Regions from separate parts of the Roseovarius sp. THAF9 genome, predicted to be linked through region 1. Evidence: riboswitches for the same ligand, from Rfam matches in the RefSeq annotation. Region 1 holds a riboswitch; each other region holds the start of a gene.
The links. Region 1 has a riboswitch for thiamine pyrophosphate ahead of thiD (bifunctional hydroxymethylpyrimidine kinase/phosphomethylpyrimidine kinase). Riboswitches for the same ligand answer to the same signal wherever they lie in the genome.

Region 1 (5,399 bases):
ACCAGATCAAACGCCTGCCGCACTGCGCCGGTGCCGCCGGGCGTGGCGACTGCCGCCACCGCGTCGCGCGGGGCGGAATCGTCGAGAATGAGCTTGATCATCGCGTCGGAAAAGGCCGGGTCGCCCGCGAGGCCGACATAGGCCTTGGTCTCTTCCTCTTTCCACCATTCCTTTTCTGCGGCCTTGACCGCGCGCATGATCGGCGTGCGGCCTTCGGCATCCTTGTAGACACCGACGCCGAGGTCGATCTTGGTGTCGCGCGGATCGTCCTTGTAGGCCTGCATGAGAGCCAGGATCTTGTCGGCGGGTTGCTCTTTGAGGTGTTCGAACATCAGGCTTCTCCGGTTGCGACGGAGACGGTGGGGAAGGCGCCCCATTCGGTCCATGATCCGTCGTAAAGCGCGTGGTCGATCTTGCCGATCCGTTCCAGCGCAAGGTTGATCACCGCAGCTGTCACGCCGGAGCCGCAGCTTGTGATGACGGGCTTCGAGAGGTCCGCGCCGGCGGCATCGAAGACCGCGCGCAATTCGTCGGGGGATTTCATCGTGCCGTCGTCGTTGAGCAGGGTGCTGTAGGGCACGTTGCGGGAGTTGGGGATGTGCCCGGCGCGCAGCCCTTCGCGCGGTTCGGGCTCGTCACCCCGGAACCGACCGGGCGCACGGGCGTCCAGGATGGTGTAGTCGCCCAGCTTGGACGCCGAGGCGACCTGCGTCACGTCCTTGACCCGGTGCGCCTCGCGCCGGACAGTCATGTGCCGGTCGCGGATCATCGGGGGCAAGTCCTCGGTCGGGCGGCCCTCGGCCAGCCACTTGGGCAGGCCGCCGTCCAGAACCGCCACGTCGTATTGTCCCATCAGGCGAAAGAGCCACCAGACACGGGCCGCCGAGAAGAGGCCGTGGCTGTCGTAGACCACCACCTGGTGACCGTCGCCCACGCCCATCTGGCGCAGGCGCGACATGAACTTTTCCACCGGAGGCGCCATATGCGGCAGGTCGGAGCGATGGTCGGAAATGTCGTCGATATCAAAGAACCGGGCGCCGGGGATGTGGGCCTCGTCGTATTCCGCTTTCGCGTCGCGCTCGACGCCCGGCAGGAAATAGGTGGCATCCAGAACCCGCAGGTCAGGATCATTGAGATGCGCCGCCAGCCAATCGGTGGATACCAGTGTTTTCGGATCGTCGTTTGCCATGACAGCCCCCTGAAACCGTTGCTATTGACGTAGCGCGGGACGCGGGACAGTGCAAGCGGGCGGGGTGTGCTGTGCCCAGTGTCAGCGGGTCAGCAGATTGCGCAGCAGACCAGCGGCCAGAAGGCAGGCGCCGCCGCCCAGTCCTCCCGCGGCCAGTTGAGTCGTCAGTGCCGTGGGGTCGAGTGCGGCGCTGTCGGGCGCGGTTTGCGCAAGGCCGCCAAAGCCCAGCAAGCCAAGGGCATGGCCGCCCAGGGCGCCGCCGAGAACACCGGCGAAAGAGTTGATCATGAGGCCGAGATTGAAGCGGGGAACAAGGCCGCCGGCGACGTTGCCGCCGATGGCGCCGGCAATGAGGCTGAGCAGTAGATCCATGCCTTTGGTCTTCCCCTTCCAGGCTGCGCGGGTGGCGCGACACGGGCAAGATAGTAGCAAATGGCGCGTCAGCCGCGGAGGGCGAAAACCAAAGGCGTCACATACCGTGGCGCAAAAGCCGCTGCTTCTGGCGGTTCCAGTCGCGCTTGGCCTCGGTCTGGCGCTTGTCGGTGTTCTTCTTGCCCTTGGCGATGCCGATCTTGATCTTGGCGATACCGCGGTCGTTGAAATACATCACCAGCGGCACGAGGGTCATCCCCTTGCGCTGGGTCTCGTTCCAAAGGCGCGCCATTTCCTTGCGGGAAACCAAGAGCTTGCGGCGGCGACGGTCCTCGTGGCCGAAAGGCACGGCCTGTTCGTAGGGGGCGATGTAGCTGTTGACCAGCCACAGCTCGCCATCCTCGACCGCGGCGTAACTTTCGGCGATGTTGGAAGTCTTCTGGCGCAGGGATTTGACCTCGGAGCCTTCGAGCACCATTCCGCATTCGAGATCGTCCTCGATGGCATAGTCGTGCCGCGCCTTGCGGTTCTCGGCGACGACCTTGTAGTTCGGGTTGATCTTGGGTTTCACCATGTCGGGCCTGCCTTGGGAACGTGCAAGAAACGAAGATAGCCCCTGCAGGTCCACCTTCCAACCCCTTGTGGCCGAATCGAAAAGTTAACACTGGGAAGAAGTCGAAAACCGCGTCGGTATCGCGTCGGTATGTCCGACTGTATCGCGTTGGTGCACGGACGCGAACCCCTTTCGTAAAGACGCCGCGCGTTGCGCGCCGTGCCGGTGCGGTTGACAGAGGGCCGCCCGCGCTTATCCTGACGTCCGAGCCAGGGGCGCCTTCGGGCTGAGATGCACCCTTTGAACCTGAACCAGATCATGCTGGCGGAGGAAGGCGGGACCGGAGCCGGTCGGACCCAGCCTTTCGTCGCCTCGAAAGGAGCCGGATGACCCTCGAGACAAGGAACACAGCCAAGGGCCGGATTGCCAACATCCTGTCGGTCGCGGGCTCGGACCCGTCGGGTGGGGCGGGCGTGCAGGCCGATCTCAAGGCGATCTCGGCGAACGGAGCCTACGGCATGGCGGTGCTGACGGCGTTGACGGCGCAGAACACCCAAGGCGTGCAGGGCGTGCACATGGTGCCGCCGGACTTCGTGGCGGATCAGATCCGGGTGGTGGCCGAGGATGTGCGGATCGACGCGGTGAAGATCGGAATGATCGCCACGGCAGAGATCGCGCGGGCGGTGGCGGACGCCTTGCCGGACGTGCCGGTGGTGCTGGACCCGGTGATGGTGGCCAAGGGGGGCGCGTCGCTTTTGGCCGAGGACGCGGTGGTGGCGCTGCGCGAAGCGCTGGTGCCGAAGGCGGCGGTGATCACGCCGAACGTGCCGGAGGCGGCGGCGTTGCTGGGCTGCGACGAGGCGGTGACGCGGGAGGCGATGGCCGAACAGGCGGAGGCGTTGCGGGCGCTGGGCTGTGGCGCGGTGCTGCTGAAAGGCGGGCACCTTGAGGGCGAGAGCAGCCCGGACGTGCTGGCTGATGCGGGTGGCGTGCATTGGTTCGAGGGCGCGCGGGTGGCGACGCGGAACACCCACGGCACGGGATGCACCCTGTCGGCGGCGCTGGCGGCCCGGATCGGGCGGGGAGACCCTTTGCCCGAGGCGGTGGCCGAGGCCAAGGCCTATGTCGCGCGGGCGATTGCCGGGGCCGGAGCGCTGGATGTCGGGTCGGGCCATGGGCCGACGCATCATTTTGCGGGGATATGGGCGTGACGTTCGTATCAGAGCGCACCCCGCCCCGGACCTGATCCGGGACCTCTGACCCGATGGAAACAAGATTGCCTTTGGCGGATCCGGATCGGCCGGTTCCCGCTCTCGGGAATCGCGGCGGGACGTGGTAGGCTCTGGCAACCCAAGCGGAGCCCCGTGCCATGCCTTCTCCCAGCGTCAGCCTTCTTGTCGGGACCACCAAGGGTGCCTTTATCCTGTCCGCAGGCGCGGGCCGCGACAGTTGGGACGTGACCGGCCCGCATTGCGACGGTTGGTGCATCAACCACATGGCGGGCGATCCCGACACCGGCACGATCTGGGCCGGGGGTGGCGGTGCGTTTTTCGGGGCAGGCGTGTGGCGGTCAGAGGATCGGGGCCGGTCCTGGACGCTGGAGCGCCTGACGCGCGGGCAGATGGATGACTGGGCGGCGCACGATCCGGGCTTTGCCGAGATGATCGGCTGGACCGACGCGCCGCTGCCGTTCGACGACGCCTTTGAACAGGTCTGGTCGCTGGGGTTCGCGCACGGGACGCTGTATGCCGGGACGAAGCCCGCGACCCTTCTGAAGAGTACCGATCATGGCCGGACATGGGCCCAGGTGGATGCGCTGACCGCGCATCCGTCGGCGAAGGACTGGAACCCCGGGGCGGCGGGACTGGTCCTGCACACGATCGTGTTCGACCCCGGCGCGCCCGAAAAGCAATGGATCGGGATTTCCGCCGCCGGGGTCTTTGCCACCGAGGACGGCGGGGCGACTTGGGAGCGGCGCAACCGGCTGTCCAATGCCGAGGCCTGCGGCGCGCATGACCATCCCGCCGCCCCGAGCGGCGGTGAGACCGGGCATTGCGTGCATAACATCATGCGCGCCCCGGGCGACGCGGACCTGCTCTATCAGCAGAACCATCACGGCGTCTGGCGGTCCTCTGATGGCGGGCGGTCGTGGGACGACATCACGCCGGGTCTGCCGTCGACCTTCGGCTTTCCGATCCGGGTACATCCGCGCGATCCGCGCACGATCTGGACGCTGCCGCTGAATGGCGACATGGCGGGGCGGTATCCGCCCGACGCGGCCTGCGCCGTCTGGCGGTCGCGCGACGGGGGCGAGACGTGGGAGGCGCTGCGCGAGGGGCTGCCGCAAAAGAACTGTTTCTTCACCGTGCTGCGGCAGGCCATGGCGGGGGATACGCTGGATACGCCGGGGCTGTATTTCGGAACCAATTCGGGGTCTGTCTTTGCCAGCCTTGACGAGGGCGACAGCTGGCGCGAGATTGCGCGGCACATGCCCACCATCCTGTCGGTCGAGGCGTTCGCGCCTGCCGACTGAGCGCGCAGTACGGGAATTGAACAGTCGTTCATTTTCCTTTATGCACGCCGCGACCCCTTGCACGACTTCGGGAGACAGCCGATGCCCCAGCGCCCCGCCTTTGCCAAATGGCTTGACGACACCAACGACGTGACCGCCACCTTCCTGGCCGCCGGGCGTATTCCCGGGCTGGTCAACCTTGGCGGTGGCCTGCCGGGGACCGAGATCTGGCCGGTCGAGGACATGACGAAGCTGGCGACGTCCGCCGTGGCCGATCATGCGGATGAGACGCTGGCCTATGCCCCTGTCGCGGGCCTGCCCAAGCTGCGCGACCTGATCGCGGCACGGTATTCCGAAGGGGACCTGACGCTGACGCGCGACAACGTGCTGATCACAGCGGGCGGGGCGCAGGCGCTGAACCTCATTGGCACGGTGTTGCTGGAGGAGGGCAGCACCGTTGCGTCGCAGACGCCGGCCTATCTGGGGGCGTTGGACAACTGGCGGCCGCGCCAGCCGGTCTATCGCCCGATGCGGCTGGAGGCGAATGACCTTGACCCGGTGGCGGCGATGACCGGCGCGCAGTTTGCCTATACCGTGCCGAATTTCTCGAACCCGACGGGCAAGCTGGTGAATGCGGCGACGCGTCGGCGGCTGGTGGATGCGGCGCACGCGACCGGCACGTGGCTGATCGAGGATGATCCTTACGGCACGCTTTATTATGACGACGCGCCGATGCCGCGGATGCTGACGCTGTCGGCCGAGGAGGCCGGGGC
Region 2 (5,399 bases), 1.1 Mb from region 1:
AGGCAAACGCCCGTGGCCGCAATCGACCCCGAGAACGGGATAAACTCAAGAAACGGCATGGCCATCCCGCTCAGCAGACAGATCCCCTGCGGCACCCACATCAACGGGCGGTGAAATAGAAAAGAAAGGCGTTGACCGGTATGGCGCTCGATCCACTCCATCACCGGCGTGATCCGTGCCATCGCGTGGTCAAGCTTGTCGCCATCGATGGTCTTTCGCTTCAGCCGGCCCGGCAGATAGAACTCCTTCATCCCCAGGATCAATTCGACCGAGAACAGCGCTATCAGAATACCGCAAACCATCGACACACCCGGTATCCCCGACAGTGGCGTCGCCGCGATCAGCGCTGGCACGAAAATCAGGGGCAGAACCCCGGCCTGCCCGGCGGCCTCCAGGATCGAACCCAGGGAAACCTCCGGCTTGTCGGCCACCGACCGGATCCTTTCGATCACGTCCATCAGAGGATGGGCACTCGATACTTCGGTGGTGCGGGTCACGGTGCGCAGTCTTCCGAGCACTCACCACCACCGGCCAATGTAAAGGATCCGTCCCAAAATTCGAGGCGCGGAGCCGGGCCAGGAAATCTTGCAGATTGTCTGTGATGCATCTTTGGCTTTCTTGTATCGCGGATATAACGCCGATGCCCAAATTCAGTTCCCGCAAAAACTGCCCCGCCCGCTGTTTCCCGTCAGGACGGTGGCATTGGCCCAGGTACTGCCCCCGGAGCTTAGGATGAGTGATGTTCCAGTATGCCTAGCGCCAGACGAAACGGCAATCGTAAAGCACGCCGAACACCCCGCGCTTGCAGACCCGCACGCGCTTGGCCTTGCGTTTGGGCTTCGGCTTGGGCTGAGTTTGCAGGAACGCTTGGTACTCGGTCTCGCTTTGCTCGCGAAGGGCGGTCAGTTGAAAATCGTCGAGATATCCGCTGACCGGGAAGCCCTGCTCCGCCTGCCACGACGTAATCGCCGTGCGGGTATTCGGTCCAAAGACGCCGTCTGCGCCGCCGGGATCGTGCTCAACCAGGCGCAGGCGGTTCTGGATCTCGCGGCGCTCGCTGCGCGACAGGTCCAGCGCCGCCTCGATCTCTTCGGTCGCAAGCGCCGTCGGATCCACCCGCGCCGTGCCCAGAACCTCCGGCTCCGTCACCAGCGGGGCGGACTCGACGATGTTGACCGTGCCCACCGTTTCAGGCGTGAACGTCGCCTCATAGGTCGTTTCGGTTCCGCTGACAGTATAGGGCGCGCAGTCTTCCAGTGCCACGACGGCATCCAGAAACAGCCGCCGGTGAATCGCTGATTGCGCCTCGTCGCCCACGTGCCGGGGGATACCCCGCAAGAGGCCCGCACTGTCCAGAACGAAGCTGATCGTAACCGCGTCATCGCCGTCGGAGCCTGTCGCACCGTTGTAACAGGCGGCGATCTGGTCCCGCAGAGGGCGCGCCGTGCCGGGCTGGTCCAGTGGCAGCGGATCATTGCGCGTCGTCGCCGGTTCGGGCAGCACGTCCGCCTCGGGCACCTGCGCCGTTGTTGCACGGTCTTCGTCATCCGCCGCGCCGTTGGCGGCAGGATCGGCCCGGTCCGCATCCGCCCCGGTCACGTCGATGCCGGCGCCGCCCTGCGCCGGTGCAGAGTCCTCGAGAGGCGTCGCGGTGACCGGCGGCTCCGGCAGTGGCTCGGGAAGCGGCTCTGCCCCTTGCGTCTGACCCATTGCTCCACCCGCCCCGAGCGTCAGCGCCGCGCAAATCCGGACACCCGCTCGAAACCGAAGATTGAACAAACCGCGTGCGCCTGTCACAACATCGCCCTCCATGATCCTATGCGCAGAATAAGGCGTGCAAGGGCCCGAACGTCAAGGTTGAGCCCGTGAAACGGCCCCGTCGACGGCGGCGCAATGCCAACCGCTGCCGCGCCGGCGGGCCAATTGGGCGCGCACCGGATTGGCCAGATTGCGCATCAGACGTTGCAGCACGCGCATCGCTGAACTATCTATGCAACCGATGCGGCGCCCGCGCACACCAAGGATGCCGGACCGCAAAATTCATCCGTCGGGGGGCCCGCAAAGGGCTGAGAGGTGCGCGCACCGACCCGTCGAACCTGATCCGGGCAATACCGGCGTAGGGAACGGGTAGAATGTGCAAGCAAGGCACAGGCTCATTCTTACGTTGGCACGCCCCCAGACATGGAGACGCGCCAGTGACACAGCGATTGACCACGCCCGCAGCAGGCCCGCCGGCATGACATCCGTGACCGTCATCGGCGCCGGTGTCGCCGGTCTGTGCGTGGCCCGCACCCTGCTGGATCGTGGCGTGGCAGTGACTCTGATCGACCGCCACGCAACGCCCGGGCCGCATGCCTGTTCGTGGTGGGCCGGGGGAATGCTCGCCCCCTTTTGTGAAGGCGAGAGCGCCGAGGAACCCGTGCTGCGCCTCGGGGCTGAGGCCGCCGATTGGTGGAAGGCCCATACCGACTGCGTCATCCGGCGCGGTTCGCTAGTGGTTTCACCGGGCCGCGACAAGGCCGATCTCGCGCGCTTTGCCCGGCTGACAACGGGCCACCGCGCCGTCACCGGCCCCGAGATTCCCGAACTGGAACCAGACCTCGGCACGCGTTTTGATCGCGGTCTTTTTTTCGAGAGCGAGGCGCATCTCGCCCCTCGCGCCGCGCTGGCGACACTCCACAACAGCCTCATTGCCGACGGTGCCACCTTCCGACAGGAAGAGGCCGACCCGGACGCCCTTGCCGCCAAGGGATTGACGGTTGACTGCCGCGGCTTTGCCGCGCGCGACGCCCTGACCGATCTGCGCGGCGTGAAAGGTGAGATGCTGATCCTCTCCTGCCCCGATGTGACCCTGTCACGTCCAATCCGCGTGCTGCACCCTCGCGTGCCGATCTACGTCGTGCCGCGCGGCGACGGGATGTTCATGCTCGGCGCCACGATGGTCGAGGGCCGCGCCGGACGCAACGTCACCGCCCGCGCCATGCTGGAACTGCTCAGCACGGCTTATGCGCTGAACCCGGCCTTCGGCGAGGCCGAAGTGGTCGAGATCGGCGTCGACAGCCGCCCCGCCTTTCCCGACAACCTGCCGCGCATCCGCCGCGACGGCACACTGATCCGCGCCAACGGGCTTTACCGCCACGGCTTTTTGCTGGCTCCCGCGCTGGCCCGTATGGTCGCGGACCTGATCCTTCACGACAAGACACCGGAGGTTTCCGATGAAATTGCAGCTTAACGGCACGCCCGTGACTGCCGAGGTCGCCACCCTGGCTGACCTTCTTGCGGCCCATGGCTACGGCGACGCCAAGGTGGCGACGGCGGTCAACGGCACCTTCGTGCCCGCGCCTTTGCGCGCCGACCACACGCTTGCCGAAGGCGACAGCATCGAAGTGCTGGCGCCCATGCAGGGCGGCTGAGCCATGCGCGACTTCTACGGCACCACGCTTGCCAACGGCTTCATGCTGGGCACCGCCCAATACCCCTCGCCCGCCATCCTGGCCGAGGCGTTCCGGCGCAGCGGCGCCAGCGTCGCCACCGTCTCGCTACGCCGCGAAAGTGGGCAGGACCGCGCGGGCCAGGATTTCTGGAACCTGATCCGCGATCTGGGCGTGCACATCCTGCCCAACACCGCCGGCTGCCACAGCGTGAAAGAGGCAGTGACCACCGCGCACATGGCGCGCGAGGTGTTCGACACGCCCTGGATCAAGCTGGAGGTCATCGGCGAGGAAGATACCCTGCAACCAGATGTCTTCGGCTTGGTCGAGGCCGCGCGCATCCTGACCGAGGACGGCTTCCAGGTCTTTCCCTACACCACCGAAGATCTCGTCGTGGCCGACCGCCTGCTCAACGCCGGCTGCGAAGTGCTTATGCCCTGGGGCGCGCCGATCGGCTCGGGGCTGGGCCTGAACAACATCTTCGGCCTGCGCGCGCTGCGGGCGCATTTCCCAGACGTGCCACTGGTGATCGACGCAGGTCTGCGTCTGCCCTCACAGGCGACGGCGGCGATGGAGCTGGGCTATGACGCAATCCTTCTCAACACCGCCGTGGCCAAGGCGGGCGACCCGGCGGCGATGGCCGAAGCCTTCGCGCTTGCCCTCAAGGCCGGGAAACTCGCCCAATCCGCCGACCCGATGGAGCCGCGCGACATGGCCGCCCCGTCGACTCCGATCATCGGCAAGGCGTTCCTCGAATGACGCTCGACCCCTTCTATCCCATATTCGACAGCGCCGACTGGATCGAACGCCTCGTGCCTCTTGGCATCAAGCTGGTGCAACTGCGCGTGAAGGACGCGGCACCGGACACCCTGCGCGACCACATCCTGCGGTCCAAGGCAGTCTGCGACGCGCATGGCTGCACGCTCATCGTCAACGACCATTGGAGCGAGGCCATCGACACTGGCTGCACCTACATTCATCTTGGACAGGAAGACCTTGATACCGCTGACATATCTTCCATCCGTGATGCTGGCCTGCGCCTTGGTATCAGCACCCATGACAAGGCCGAACTCGACCGCGCGCTGGCACTGAAACCCGACTATATCGCCCTCGGCCCGATCTATCCGACCATTCTGAAAAAGATGAAGTGGCACGAACAGGGCCTCGACCGCCTGACGCAATGGCGCGGCCTGATTGGCGACCTTCCACTCATCGCCATAGGCGGCATGTCCGTCGACCGCGCTCCCGGTGCTTTTGCAGCAGGCGCCGACGTTGTGGCGGCGGTTACCGATATCACCCTCAACGACAGCCCCGAAACGCGGGTGCGCGAATGGCTGGCGGCGACAAGATGAACCGCTACACCCGCCAGATCTGCCTGCCCGGGATGGGTGAGGCCGGACAGGCCGCCCTGGATGCGGCGCATGTGCTGGTGGTCGGCGCAGGCGGGCTGGGCGCACCTGTCCTGCAATACCTGGCCGGTGCTGGCGTAGGGCACCTGACGCTGGTTGATGGCGACACGGTTTCCCTTACCAACCTGCACCGCCAGACGCTCTTTCGCGAGGCCGATATCGACCGTCCCAAGGTCGAGGCGGCCGCCGACACCCTGCGCCGCCTCAACACCAACTGTACCATCGACACCGTCTTGGCCCCGCTCGATCCGGTCAACGTGTCCGACCTCGTGGCGCAGGCGACGCTTGTGCTCGATTGCGCCGACAGCTTCGCGGTCAGCTATATCCTGTCCGACACCTGCCGCGCCGCAGGCGTGCCGCTCATCAGCGCCTCGGTTTTGGGCGTATCAGGCTACGCGGGCGGCTTCTGCGGCACCGCGCCCTCCCTGCGCGCCGTCTTCCCCGACTTGCCCGATCGCGCCGCGACCTGCGCCACGGCGGGCGTCATGGGGCCGGTCGTCGGCATGATCGGGGCGGCACAGGCGCAGATGGCGCTGGCCTGCCTGACCGGGCAGACACC
Region 3 (5,399 bases), 1.6 Mb from region 1:
GCCTGCCCGGATGAGGTCCGCGAGGATGGAGACGCCCAGATGCGCGCCGGAGGAATGGCCGACCACCAGAACCTCGTCCACGTCCGTGGTGAGTGCGGCGGCGATCTCGGTGGTGAATTCGGCCATGCGGGCCTCGAGCTCGGGCGGGTTGGCGCCCTTGGACTGGGCCGAATAGGCGTAGTCGTGCATGAGGTAATAGGCGAAGAGCTTGTTGTCGCGGGCCTTGAACCAGCGCAGAAGCAGGTAGGCTGCGACAAGGCTTATGGGAATTCCAGCATAGATTGCAAAGGTGAAACCGTCGGAAAACCACTGATCGGGCTTGCGAAACAGGGCTTCCCACCCTGCGACAAATCCGTACCAGACGCCGAAAGCAAGCAGCAGCGCCAGCGCCAGTTGCACCAGCAGGAACCCGACTGGGTAGAGGGCCGCGATGACCGGCCCCTTGCGCAGGCGCATCAGACGAAAGAGCGCGCCGGAGGCGATATAGGTCCAGGCGGTGCGGATGAGTTGCAGGTAGGTGCCGGCGATGCCGCGTTCCATGCTGTCGCGGACAATGTCGGACCAGACCAGCACGTCGAACTCGGTATGGATGTCGTGCCCGTCGATATACGCATCCACTTGCCAGCCATAGCGGCCTTCGGAGGTCCGGGCCGACAGGGCGAGGTCATAGCCCGAGAGGCCCGCCTGTTCCGCGCCCTCCTTGCGGTAGAGCTCGCGGTAGCGGCGGGGATGGATGGGATCGTATCCCGGTAGGTAGAACACCCGGCGGCGGGTGACGGGGGCTTGGGTGGGGCTGCTCATGCCAGACCTGTCTTGGCCTCTTCTTGCTGCCACATTAGCCCATTATTGGGGCGAGAGTAAGGCTTTAGCCCACCAGTGCCAGCGCCGGGAACATCTCGAGCAGCCAGTAGGAGAAGGCGGCGAACCCACCCGTCAGCATCAAGAGGCCGATGGTCCAGAGGAGCAGGCCCATGATGCGCTCGATCTGATCCATGTGGCGTTTCATCCAGGCCATCAGGCCGGTCAGGCGCGGCAGGAACGCGGCGACCAGCAGGAAGGGAATGCCAAGCCCCGCGGCATAGACCGCGAGCAGCAGCGTGCCGCGGGTGACCGAGGCTTCGGACGCCGCCAGAGACAGGATCGCGCCCAGCTGCGGGCCGATGCAGGGCGTCCAGCCGAAGGCGAAGGCGAGACCGAGAATATAGGCGCCGAACGTGGTGCCGCCCTTGTCGCCCACGTCGAGGCGCGCCTCGCGGTCCATGATGCCGATGCGGAAGATGCCAAGGAAATGCAGGCCGAAGATCATCACGATGAGGCCCGCGGCGGTGTTGAAGTAGTCCTGGTATTGCAGGAACGCGCGGCCAAAGGTCGAGGCGGCGAAGCCGAGGAACAGGAACACGGTCGACAGGCCCAGCACGAAGAAAAGCGCGGGCAGAATCGCCTTGTTGCGCGTGGTGCGCTCGGACTGCAGGTCGGTCACGGTGACGCCGCTCATGTAGGCGAGGTAGGGCGGCACGATGGGCAGTACGCAGGGGCTGAGAAACGAGAAGACGCCGGCCACGAGCGCGATGGCCATGGCGGGGATCAGGGTGGCGTCTATGAGATCGATTCCGAACATGCCTTTCGTCTAGTGCAAAATTCGGGGGGCGTCACGCGGCGTGGGGTCACGGGCGGGTCACATCTCGGTGGACAGGCTGTAACGGTTGGATTACCTCCACGCGCATGAGCGAACCTGAGACCATCGACGCCGTGGGGCTCTTGTGCCCCCTGCCCGTGCTGAAGCTGCGCAAGCGGATGAAGCCGCTTGGTGCGGGCGAGGTGGTGGTGCTGCGGGCGGATGACCCGGCGGCGGTGATCGACGTGCCGCATTTCTGCGCCGAGGCGGGGCATGAGCTGATCGAGACGGTCGAGGACGGGGCTGTTACGCTTTACCGGGTGCGCAAGGGCTGAAACGCGCGGGGTGCGACAACGGCGCAGGGGGCGGCAGGCCGGTTGCGCTGTACCTCAGGGGAGCCACGTCATATAATTGTTACGTTCCCGAATGGCGCGAGGCGCGTGTTTCGGTGTGTTGTGCCAGATCGGAAGACGTTCCCGCAAAGACCGCGCCACCGCGGCCTTTGCCGAAGCTCGGAAGGAGTGGCGCAGATGGCAAAATCGACGAAGAAACCCACCGAAACCCCGGACGCGACCGACCCGGCCCATGCTGGCATGGCGGCCGCGATGGCCGCGTTCAGCCCGGTGGCGACGACCGCATGGTTCGACATGGTGCAGGAAAGCATGCGCTTCATGTCCGAACGGCTGGAGAAGGACCTGGAGGCGCAGCGCGCGATGCTGGCCTGCAAAACGCCGCAGGAGCTGATGCAGGTGCAAAGCGATTTCATGAAGAAGGCGTTCACGGACTATACCGAAGAAACGCGGCGGATGATGGAGATGATGGGCGTGGCGATGAAGGTGGATATCAAGGACACCGCCCCGACGACCCGGCGCAATTACGACGATGTGCCGGTCTGATCCGCACCGCCCAAGACTTTTCCCGATTGTCCGTTGAAATGACGGCGGCGCTTCGCTAGCCTCTCGCTTACGCAGGGGGGTCCCGCCCAGGGGACTGAGAGGCTGACAGGGCATGTGCCCGGTGACGCGACCCTTTGAACCTGACCCAGTTGACACTGGCGTAGGAAGCTAGGATCGCATCCCCGGACATCCGGGCACTGTTTTCCGAAGACGGGGCGCATCGCCCCCGCGTTTCCCTCAAGCCACGACTCATCTGGTGTCTTTTCGAGTAATCGCTTGAGGAGCGCCAAAATGAACGTACCCAATCCCAAGATCACCACGGGCGAGCTGCCCGCGTCGCGCAAGATCTACGTGAAAGGCACGCAACACCCCGAGATCCGCGTGCCGATGCGCGAGATTTCCGTGCATCCCACGTCCGGCGAGGAACCCCTGCCCGTCTATGACAGTTCCGGGCCCTATACCGACCCGAATGTTCTGACCGATATCCGCGAAGGGCTGCCCCGCCTGCGCCGCGACTGGATCGAGGCGCGCGGCGATGTCGAGGAATACGAGGGCCGTCATGTGAAGCCCGAGGATAACGGTTTCGTCGAAGGCGACCGACTGACGCCGGAATTTCCCAATATTGCCGCACCGATGCGGGCCAGGGACGGCAAACCTGTCACCCAGCTGGCCTATGCCCGTGCTGGCATCGTGACGCCGGAGATGGAGTTCATCGCGATCCGCGAGAACCAGATGCGCGAGGCCGTGTCCGAAGCCCGCGACGGCAATGACTGGGGCGCCAATATACCCGATTACGTGACGCCCGAATTCGTGCGTAACGAGGTGGCCGCGGGCCGGGCGATCATCCCGGCCAACATCAACCACCCCGAAAGCGAGCCGATGATCATCGGGCGCAATTTCCTGGTGAAGATCAACGCCAACATGGGCACCTCCGCCGTCACATCCTCGATGGAGGAGGAAGTGGACAAGCTGGTGTGGGCAATCCGCTGGGGCGCGGACACGGTGATGGACCTTTCCACCGGGCGCAACATTCACAACACGCGGGAATGGATCATTCGCAACAGCCCTGTGCCGATCGGGACCGTGCCGATCTACCAGGCGCTGGAGAAGGTGAACGGGATCGCCGAGGACCTGACCTGGGAGGTGTTCCGTGACACGCTGATCGAACAGGCGGAACAGGGCGTGGATTATTTCACCATCCATGCCGGCGTGCGGTTGCACATGGTGCCGATGACGGTGGACCGGGTGACGGGCATCGTGTCGCGTGGCGGGTCGATCATGGCCAAGTGGTGCCTGCACCATCACCGCGAAAGCTTTCTCTATGAGCATTTCGAGGAGATCTGCGACATTTGCCGGGCCTATGACGTGTCGTTCAGCCTTGGCGACGGGCTGCGGCCCGGGTCCATCGCGGATGCCAATGACGAAGCGCAGTTCGCCGAATTGGAGACGCTGGGCGAATTGACCAAGATCGCCTGGGCCAAGGATTGCCAGGTGATGATCGAGGGGCCGGGCCATGTGGCCATGCACAAGATCAAGGAGAACATGGACAAGCAATTGGAGTGCTGCCACGAGGCGCCGTTCTATACGCTTGGACCGCTCACCACGGATATCGCGCCGGGGTATGACCATATCACCAGCGGGATCGGCGCGGCGATGATCGGCTGGTTCGGCTGCGCGATGCTGTGCTACGTGACGCCGAAGGAGCATCTGGGCCTGCCCGACCGGGACGATGTGAAGACCGGCGTGATCACCTACAAGATCGCGGCCCACGCCGCCGATCTGGCCAAGGGTCTGCCCGGGGCGCAACGGCGCGACGATGCGCTGAGCCGCGCCCGGTTCGAGTTCCGCTGGGAGGATCAGTTCAACCTGTCGCTGGACCCGGAAACGGCGCGGGAGTTCCATGACCAGACCCTGCCAAAGGAAGCGCACAAGGTGGCGCATTTCTGTTCGATGTGCGGGCCGAAATTCTGCTCGATGCGGATCAGCCACGACATCCGGGCCGAGGCGCAGAAGGAAGGAATGGAGAAGATGGCCTCCAAGTTCCGCGAAGGCGGGGATTTGTACGTGCCGGTGGACGAGACGAAGGAGTGAGCGCCGGGTGGACCCGGCGCTCATCCCGGACCTGATCCGGAATCTCTACGGTCGGGGGTCCCGGGTCAGGCCCGGGACGGGCGGGTCTTGGACCGCCGCGCAGCACAAAAAAACGCCGGGGTCCTGCCCCGGCGTTTCATGTTTCAGTCAGAGCAACTTAGCTGCCGAAGGACCACCAGCCCTTGCGCTTGGGCTTGTCCTCGGCCGGCTCGGGCGTAGCGGTCTCGGCCCTGTCGGCGGCCTCGGCGGCGACCGGCTCGGGCTTCTTGCGCGGAGCGCGTTTGCGGGCCGGCTTCGCCTCGGGCTCGGATGAGGCTTCGGCGGCCTCGGGTGCCGGCTCTGCCGCCGGCTCGGGCGTTGCCTCTGCGGTCGCCTCTTCGGGCGCAGGCTCTTCCTTTTTCTTGCGCGAGCGCGGCTTGGGCTTCGGCTTCTCCGCAGGTTTGTCCTCGGGCGCGATCTCGGCCGTCTCGGACGGGGTCTCGGCGGCGGCCTCTTCCTTAGGCGCGTCGTCGGTCTTTTTCTTGCGAGAGCGGCTCACGCGCTTGGGCTTGTCCTCTTTCGGGGCCTCTTCGGAGGCGTTTTCGGACTCGGCTGCGACGGGCTGGGCCGGTGCGTCGTCCTTCGGCGTCTCGTCCTTTTGGTCGGACGTACCGTCGCCAGAGGGCTGACCATTCTCCTGCTGATCGCCGTTCTGGTTCTGCCCGTTTTCGCCATTGCCCGATTTCGAGCGCGAGCGCCGACGCCGGCGGCGGCGCTTCTTCTTGGGTTGGCCGTCGCCCCCGTCATTGCCGCCGTTG
Region 4 (5,399 bases), 430 kb from region 1:
GGGTGGCAAGCGGCAGGTTGAAGAACACATGCGCGAGGACCACGCCGTGAAGCCCGTAGATCTGCACCGGAGGCAGGCTGAGCGTGCCGAGGGCCGCGCTGACCCAGCCGCCACGCCCGAAGACCTCGATCAGGCCGAGCACGGCGACGATCACGGGCAGGATGAACGGGGCGCCCAGAAGGGCAATCAGCAGGCTACGGCCGCGGAACCGGCGGCGGGCGAGGGCGCGGGCGACGGGGATGGCCAGAAGCACGGAAAACAAGGCTGATAGGGTGGCCTGTACCAGCGTGAAGCGCAGGGCGGCCCAGTCGGCAGCATTGAAGCCGCGCCCGGTTTCGGCGCGCAGGGCGACCGCCAGAAGCGCCCCGAAGATGAGCACCGCCACGAGGGCGGCGGCGCTCCATCCCGGTCTGGCGCTTAGCGGCTGAGCGCGTTCAGCCATTCATCCAGCGCTGCATCGCGGGCGGCGGCGGCCTCTTCGGCGCTGAGCAGCAGGGATTTTTCCGGTTGGATCAGGGTGTCGAATCCGTCGGGCAGGCCCCCCTCAAGCTCCTTGGCCGGATACATCCAGTTGGTCGTCGGGATGACGGACTGGAAGTCCTGGGTCAGCATGAACGCGAGGAAGCGATCGACCAGTTCGGGCTGGTCAGTAGAGGCCAGTTTCCCGGCTACCTCGACCTGCATGTAATGGCCCTCGTCGAAGGCGGCGGCGGTCTTGCTGGCGTCCTCCTCGGCGATCAGGTGATAGGCGGGCGATGTGGTATAGGAAAGCACCATGTCGGCCTCGCCTTCGAGGAAAAGGCCGTATGCTTCGGTCCAGCCCTTGGTGACGGTGACGATGTTGTCCGACAGGCCTTCCCAGATCGCCGGGGCCTCGTCGCCATAGGCGGTCTTGACCCACATCAGCAGGCCCAGGCCGGGCGTGGAAGAGCGCGGATCCTGGATGACGATGGAGGTGTCGCTGTCGGCCAAGGCCTTGAAATTTTTGGGCGCGTCCATGTCCTTGTCGTGGACGAAGGCGAAATAGCCCCAGTCGTAGGGCAGGAAGACCGGGTCGTCCCAAGAGATCGGCAGATCGAGGTCGGGGGACTGGCCGTGTTCGGCGAAAAGGCCGGTGTCCTTGGCGGCGGCCATCAGGTTGGTGTCGAGGCCGAGGACTATGTCGGCGTCGGTATTCTGCCCCTCCAGCCGGACGCGGGCGAGAAGGGCCGCGCCGTCCTCGACGCCGACGAGATTGAGATCGCAGTTGCAGGTGGCCTCGAACGCCTCTTCGATCTGCGGGCCGGGGCCCCAGTCGGCGACGAAGCTGTCATAGGTGTAGACGGTCAGTTCGGGCGTCCCGCTTGAGTCCTGCGCCATCGCGGACGTGGCGGTGAGCAGACATCCCGCAGTGAAAACAAGGCGTTTCATGGCATCCTCCCTTTCGGCGGAAGGGGCGGCGCGATGCGGGTGCATGACCTTCCCTCCGCCGGTGTCAGCCGGTTCAGGTTCAACGGGTTCGCGATGTGCATCTCAGTCGCCGGGTCTTGGCCGGTCGACACCCCGAGGTTTCAAAGAGGAACGTAGGGGCAAGCCGTGGGCGGGACAAGGCGAATTGGCGAATCGGAAGGTTAATCTCGTCGGAAGGCCCGGAATGACGTCGGTATCGCGTCGGTATTCGGGTGGTATCGCGTCGGTGTTGGCGTCGCTGGTAGCAGAGTAAACGTACAGCGCGGGGTTGCGGCGAAGTAAGAGCAGGTTGACGGTTGCCACAGCCGGTGAGGTTCCGGGTCACGCCCGGGACGGGGTGTGCGGACTGTTGCGGGCTGACCGAGGGCGCATGGGCTTTCGCCCACCCTACAGGATCTGGAAATCGTTGCGGTCGTAACCTTGCAGGTAAAGGAGCGCCGTGAGATCGCCGTGGTTGATGCGCAGATCGCATTCGGCGGCGACGGAGGGCTTGGCATGGAGCGCGACGCCGCTGCCGGCGCGGGCGAGCATCCCGAGGTCGTTCGCGCCGTCGCCCACCGCCAGCACGTCGATGTCGGAGATGTTGAGGCGGGCGGTGATGTCGGCGAGCGCCTGCACCTTGGCCGCGCGCCCCAGGATGGGACGGGCAACGTCGCCGGTGAGCTTGCCGTTCTCGACAAGCAGGGTGTTGGCGCGGTTCTCGTCAAAGCCGAGCAATGTCGCGATATGCGAGGTGAAGGCGGTGAAGCCGCCCGAGACGAGGGCGGTGTAGGCGCCGTGGGCCTTCATCGTAGCGAGCAGGGTGGCGCCGCCGGGCATGAGGGTGATGCGGGTGTCGAGCACCTCGGCGATGACGTCTTCGGGAAGGTCTTTCAGAAGCGCGACGCGTTCCAGAAGGGCGCCTTCGAAGTCGAGTTCACCGTTCATGGCCCGGGCGGTGATGTCTTTCACATGAGCGCCGACGCCGGCCTCCTCGGCCAGTTCGTCGATGCACTCCTGCTGGATCATGGTGCTGTCCATGTCGGCCAGCAACATGCGCTTGCGGCGGTTTTCGGACGGTTGGACGACAAGGTCGGTGCGCAGGGTTTGCAGGTTGTCCCAGACCTCCCATTGGTTGTCGGGGAGCGCGGCCATGTCGAACTCCGCCGCCTCGTCGGGCGAGAGCCAGCGGGCGTCGAACCCGCCCCAGGCGTTGCGCAGGTTCTCGACCAGGGCGGGGTCGAGTGTGCCCGGAGGGGCGATGAGGGTGGTGGTGAACATGGGGGCGTCTCCGCTGTGCGCTTAAGGTGCGGCATAGCGCAGGTTGGGGTGGGGTTCTAGGTGGGGATGATTGGCCGCGCGGAATCAAGGCGCAGCTCACTGCGCTGCCGCGCGATCGCCAGACCGCCCGGACGAGCTGGCGATTGGGAGACGTCGGCGCGCCGATCAAAAGTTTTCCGGATTTAGCTGACATAAAGTGCCCTGAAGTGCTGGCGGTCGCCATCCCGCGGTCTGGCGACCACGCGGCTTGGGATGGAGCGCGTGGGTTTTCACCCACCCTACGCGCGCCGAAACGAAGTTTCCTATGATAGCCGTCCGGGTCGCATCCGTACACTGAACTGCCGCTGGCAAGCGATTTCTAGGCTTGCGGGCTGCGGGCGACAGGCGTATCCAGACAATTGGGACACCCCTCCCCAACGAGGGGCGCTTATCTGGAAGGATAGCAGCAATGGCTACTGACTACCCGGCGACGCGGCCGGCGAATCCGCGTTTTTCCTCCGGCCCCTGTGCCAAACCCCCCGTTTTTGACCTGAGCAAGCTTAACGACGCCCCGTTGGGCCGGTCGCACCGTGCCGCCGTGGGCAAGGCCAAGCTGAAGGCCGCGATTGACGGCACGCGCGAGGTGCTGGGGATTCCCGACGACTACAAGGTCGGCATCGTGCCCGCGTCCGATACCGGCGCGGTCGAGATGGCGATGTGGAGCCTGCTTGGCGAACGCAAGGTCGAGATGCTGGCTTGGGAAAGCTTTGGCGCGGGCTGGGTCACCGATGCGGTGAAGCAACTGAAGCTCGATGCCGAGGTCAAGACAGCCGAGTATGGCGAGATCGTCGATCTGAACGGCGTGGATACGGACAATGACGTGGTCTTTACGTGGAACGGCACGACGAGCGGCGTGCGCGTGCCGGATGGCGATTGGATCAAGGCGGACCGTCAGGGGCTGACGATCTGTGACGCGACCTCTGCGGCGTTTGCGCAGGACCTGCCGTGGGACAAGCTGGATGTGGTGACGTTCTCTTGGCAGAAGGTGTTGGGCGGCGAGGCGGCGCACGGGATGCTGATCCTGAGCCCCCGCGCGGTGGAACGGCTGGAGAGCTATACGCCGCCCTGGCCGATGCCGAAGATTTTCCGACTGACCAAGGGTGGCAAGCTGAACGAGGGCATTTTCGAGGGTGCGACGATCAACACGCCGTCGATGCTGGCGGTGGAGGATTACCTGCTGGCGCTCGACTGGGCACGCTCGGTCGGCGGGCTGAGTGGCCTGATGGCGCGGGCGGATGCCAACACCAAGGCGGTGGCGGATTTCGTCGGCACGCATGAGTGGGTCGCGTTCCTGGCCGAGGACCCGGCCACGGCGTCGAACACCAGCGTCTGCCTGAAGTTCACCGATGACCGGATCAGCGACGGTGCGGCGTTTGCCAAGGCCGTGGCCAAGCGGCTGGAGGCCGAGGGCGTGGCCTATGACGTGGGCGCCTATCGGGATGCGCCTCCGGGCCTGCGCATCTGGTGCGGGGGCACGGTGGAGACGGCCGATGTGGCCGCGCTGATGCCGTGGATCGAATGGGCGTTCAACGCCGAGATCGCGGCACTGGCGGAAACGGTCTGATGACCTTCGCCGATCCGCTGGTGCGCCAGCTGGCCGATTTCGTGGAAAGCATCGGCATCGAGGTGCGGGCCGTGGACATGCCGGAACCCACCTTCCTTCCCGGGCTGGACATCCGGGATGGCGCGCTGTGCATCGACGCGGCGCGGCTGGCCTATCCGGGCGATATCCTGCACGAGGCCGGTCATATTGCCGTTGCCGATGCCGCGCGGCGAGACCAGCCGGCGCTGAAGCCGACACAGGCAGAGGAAATGGCCGCCATGGCATGGTCCTATGCCGCCGTGCGGAACCTGGGCCTTCCGGAGGAAACCGTGTTTCACGGCGACGGCTACCAAGGCGGGGCCGGCAACCTCGTGGACGCGTTTCGCGACGGTGGCGGGCCCGGTGTGCCGGTTCTGGGGTGGCTGGAGCTGACCACGGATCCCCATGCGCCCCACGCGGAGGGCAAACGCTGTTTCCCGCACATGGACCGCTGGGTCCGGTAGCGGGCGACCCTGATTGCGCGCCGGCCCGCTGAGGGGCCCGCGCCTTTTACATTTCAAACGACGCGGTGGCAGGACCACCGCAAGACACGGAGCTTCTCATGCCCAAGGTACTCGTATCCGACAAACTTTCCGAAACCGCCGTGCAGATCTTCCGCGACCGGGGGATCGAGGTGGATTTCATGCCCGAACTGGGCAAGGACAAGGAAAAACTGGCCGAGGTGATCGGCGATTATGACGGCTTGGCGATCCGTTCGGCCACCAAGGTGACGCCGACGATCCTGGAGGCGGCCAGGAACCTGAAGGTCATCGGTCGCGCCGGGATCGGCACCGACAATGTCGACAAGCCGGCGGCCAGCAAGAAAGGCGTGATCGTGATGAACACGCCCTTCGGCAACATGGTGACCACCGCCGAGCACGCCATCGCGATGATGTTCGCCGTTGCGCGCCAGATCCCCGAGGCGAGCGCCAGCACCCATGCCGGCAAGTGGGAGAAGTCCAAGTTCATGGGGGTCGAGCTGACCAACAAGACGCTGGGCATCATCGGCATCGGCAATATCGGCGGTGTCGTGGCCGAGCGGGCGCGGGGGCTGAAGATGAAGGTGGTC

Region 2: it holds a riboswitch for thiamine pyrophosphate, as region 1 does, so the genes downstream of both, FIU86_RS05805 (FAD-dependent oxidoreductase) here and thiD (bifunctional hydroxymethylpyrimidine kinase/phosphomethylpyrimidine kinase) in region 1, are expected to answer to the same signal.
Region 3: it holds a riboswitch for thiamine pyrophosphate, as region 1 does, so the genes downstream of both, thiC (phosphomethylpyrimidine synthase ThiC) here and thiD (bifunctional hydroxymethylpyrimidine kinase/phosphomethylpyrimidine kinase) in region 1, are expected to answer to the same signal.
Region 4: it holds a riboswitch for thiamine pyrophosphate, as region 1 does, so the genes downstream of both, thiB (thiamine ABC transporter substrate binding subunit) here and thiD (bifunctional hydroxymethylpyrimidine kinase/phosphomethylpyrimidine kinase) in region 1, are expected to answer to the same signal.

The regions. Positions count from the first base shown of each region.
Region 1 covers NZ_CP045404.1:54,862-60,260, forward strand. Annotated here, with positions in the region: gene FIU86_RS00245 (amino acid aminotransferase) at 1-332, opposite strand, end outside; gene sseA (3-mercaptopyruvate sulfurtransferase) at 332-1,189, opposite strand; gene FIU86_RS00255 (hypothetical protein) at 1,271-1,561, opposite strand; gene smpB (SsrA-binding protein SmpB) at 1,659-2,135, opposite strand; TPP riboswitch at 2,376-2,464, shown strand; gene thiD (bifunctional hydroxymethylpyrimidine kinase/phosphomethylpyrimidine kinase) at 2,501-3,325, shown strand; gene FIU86_RS00270 (exo-alpha-sialidase) at 3,484-4,647, shown strand; gene FIU86_RS00275 (PLP-dependent aminotransferase family protein) at 4,729-5,399, shown strand, end outside.
Region 2 covers NZ_CP045404.1:1,176,797-1,182,195, reverse strand. Annotated here, with positions in the region: gene FIU86_RS05815 (exopolysaccharide biosynthesis protein) at 1-518, opposite strand, end outside; gene FIU86_RS05810 (peptidoglycan-binding protein) at 754-1,710, opposite strand; TPP riboswitch at 2,039-2,140, shown strand; gene FIU86_RS05805 (FAD-dependent oxidoreductase) at 2,237-3,232, shown strand; gene thiS (sulfur carrier protein ThiS) at 3,216-3,413, shown strand; gene FIU86_RS05795 (thiazole synthase) at 3,417-4,190, shown strand; gene FIU86_RS05790 (thiamine phosphate synthase) at 4,187-4,783, shown strand; gene FIU86_RS05785 (HesA/MoeB/ThiF family protein) at 4,762-5,399, shown strand, end outside.
Region 3 covers NZ_CP045404.1:1,663,240-1,668,638, reverse strand. Annotated here, with positions in the region: gene FIU86_RS08210 (hypothetical protein) at 1-801, opposite strand, end outside; gene FIU86_RS08205 (cytochrome c biogenesis CcdA family protein) at 866-1,618, opposite strand; gene FIU86_RS08200 (sulfurtransferase TusA family protein) at 1,723-1,950, shown strand; gene FIU86_RS08195 (phasin family protein) at 2,146-2,511, shown strand; TPP riboswitch at 2,575-2,695, shown strand; gene thiC (phosphomethylpyrimidine synthase ThiC) at 2,803-4,602, shown strand; gene FIU86_RS08185 (ribonuclease E/G) at 4,760-5,399, opposite strand, start outside.
Region 4 covers NZ_CP045404.1:3,696,432-3,701,830, reverse strand. Annotated here, with positions in the region: gene FIU86_RS18160 (thiamine/thiamine pyrophosphate ABC transporter permease ThiP) at 1-442, opposite strand, end outside; gene thiB (thiamine ABC transporter substrate binding subunit) at 418-1,410, opposite strand; TPP riboswitch at 1,444-1,555, opposite strand; gene serB (phosphoserine phosphatase SerB) at 1,837-2,709, opposite strand; gene FIU86_RS18145 (phosphoserine transaminase) at 3,158-4,312, shown strand; gene FIU86_RS18140 (hypothetical protein) at 4,312-4,794, shown strand; gene serA (phosphoglycerate dehydrogenase) at 4,893-5,399, shown strand, end outside.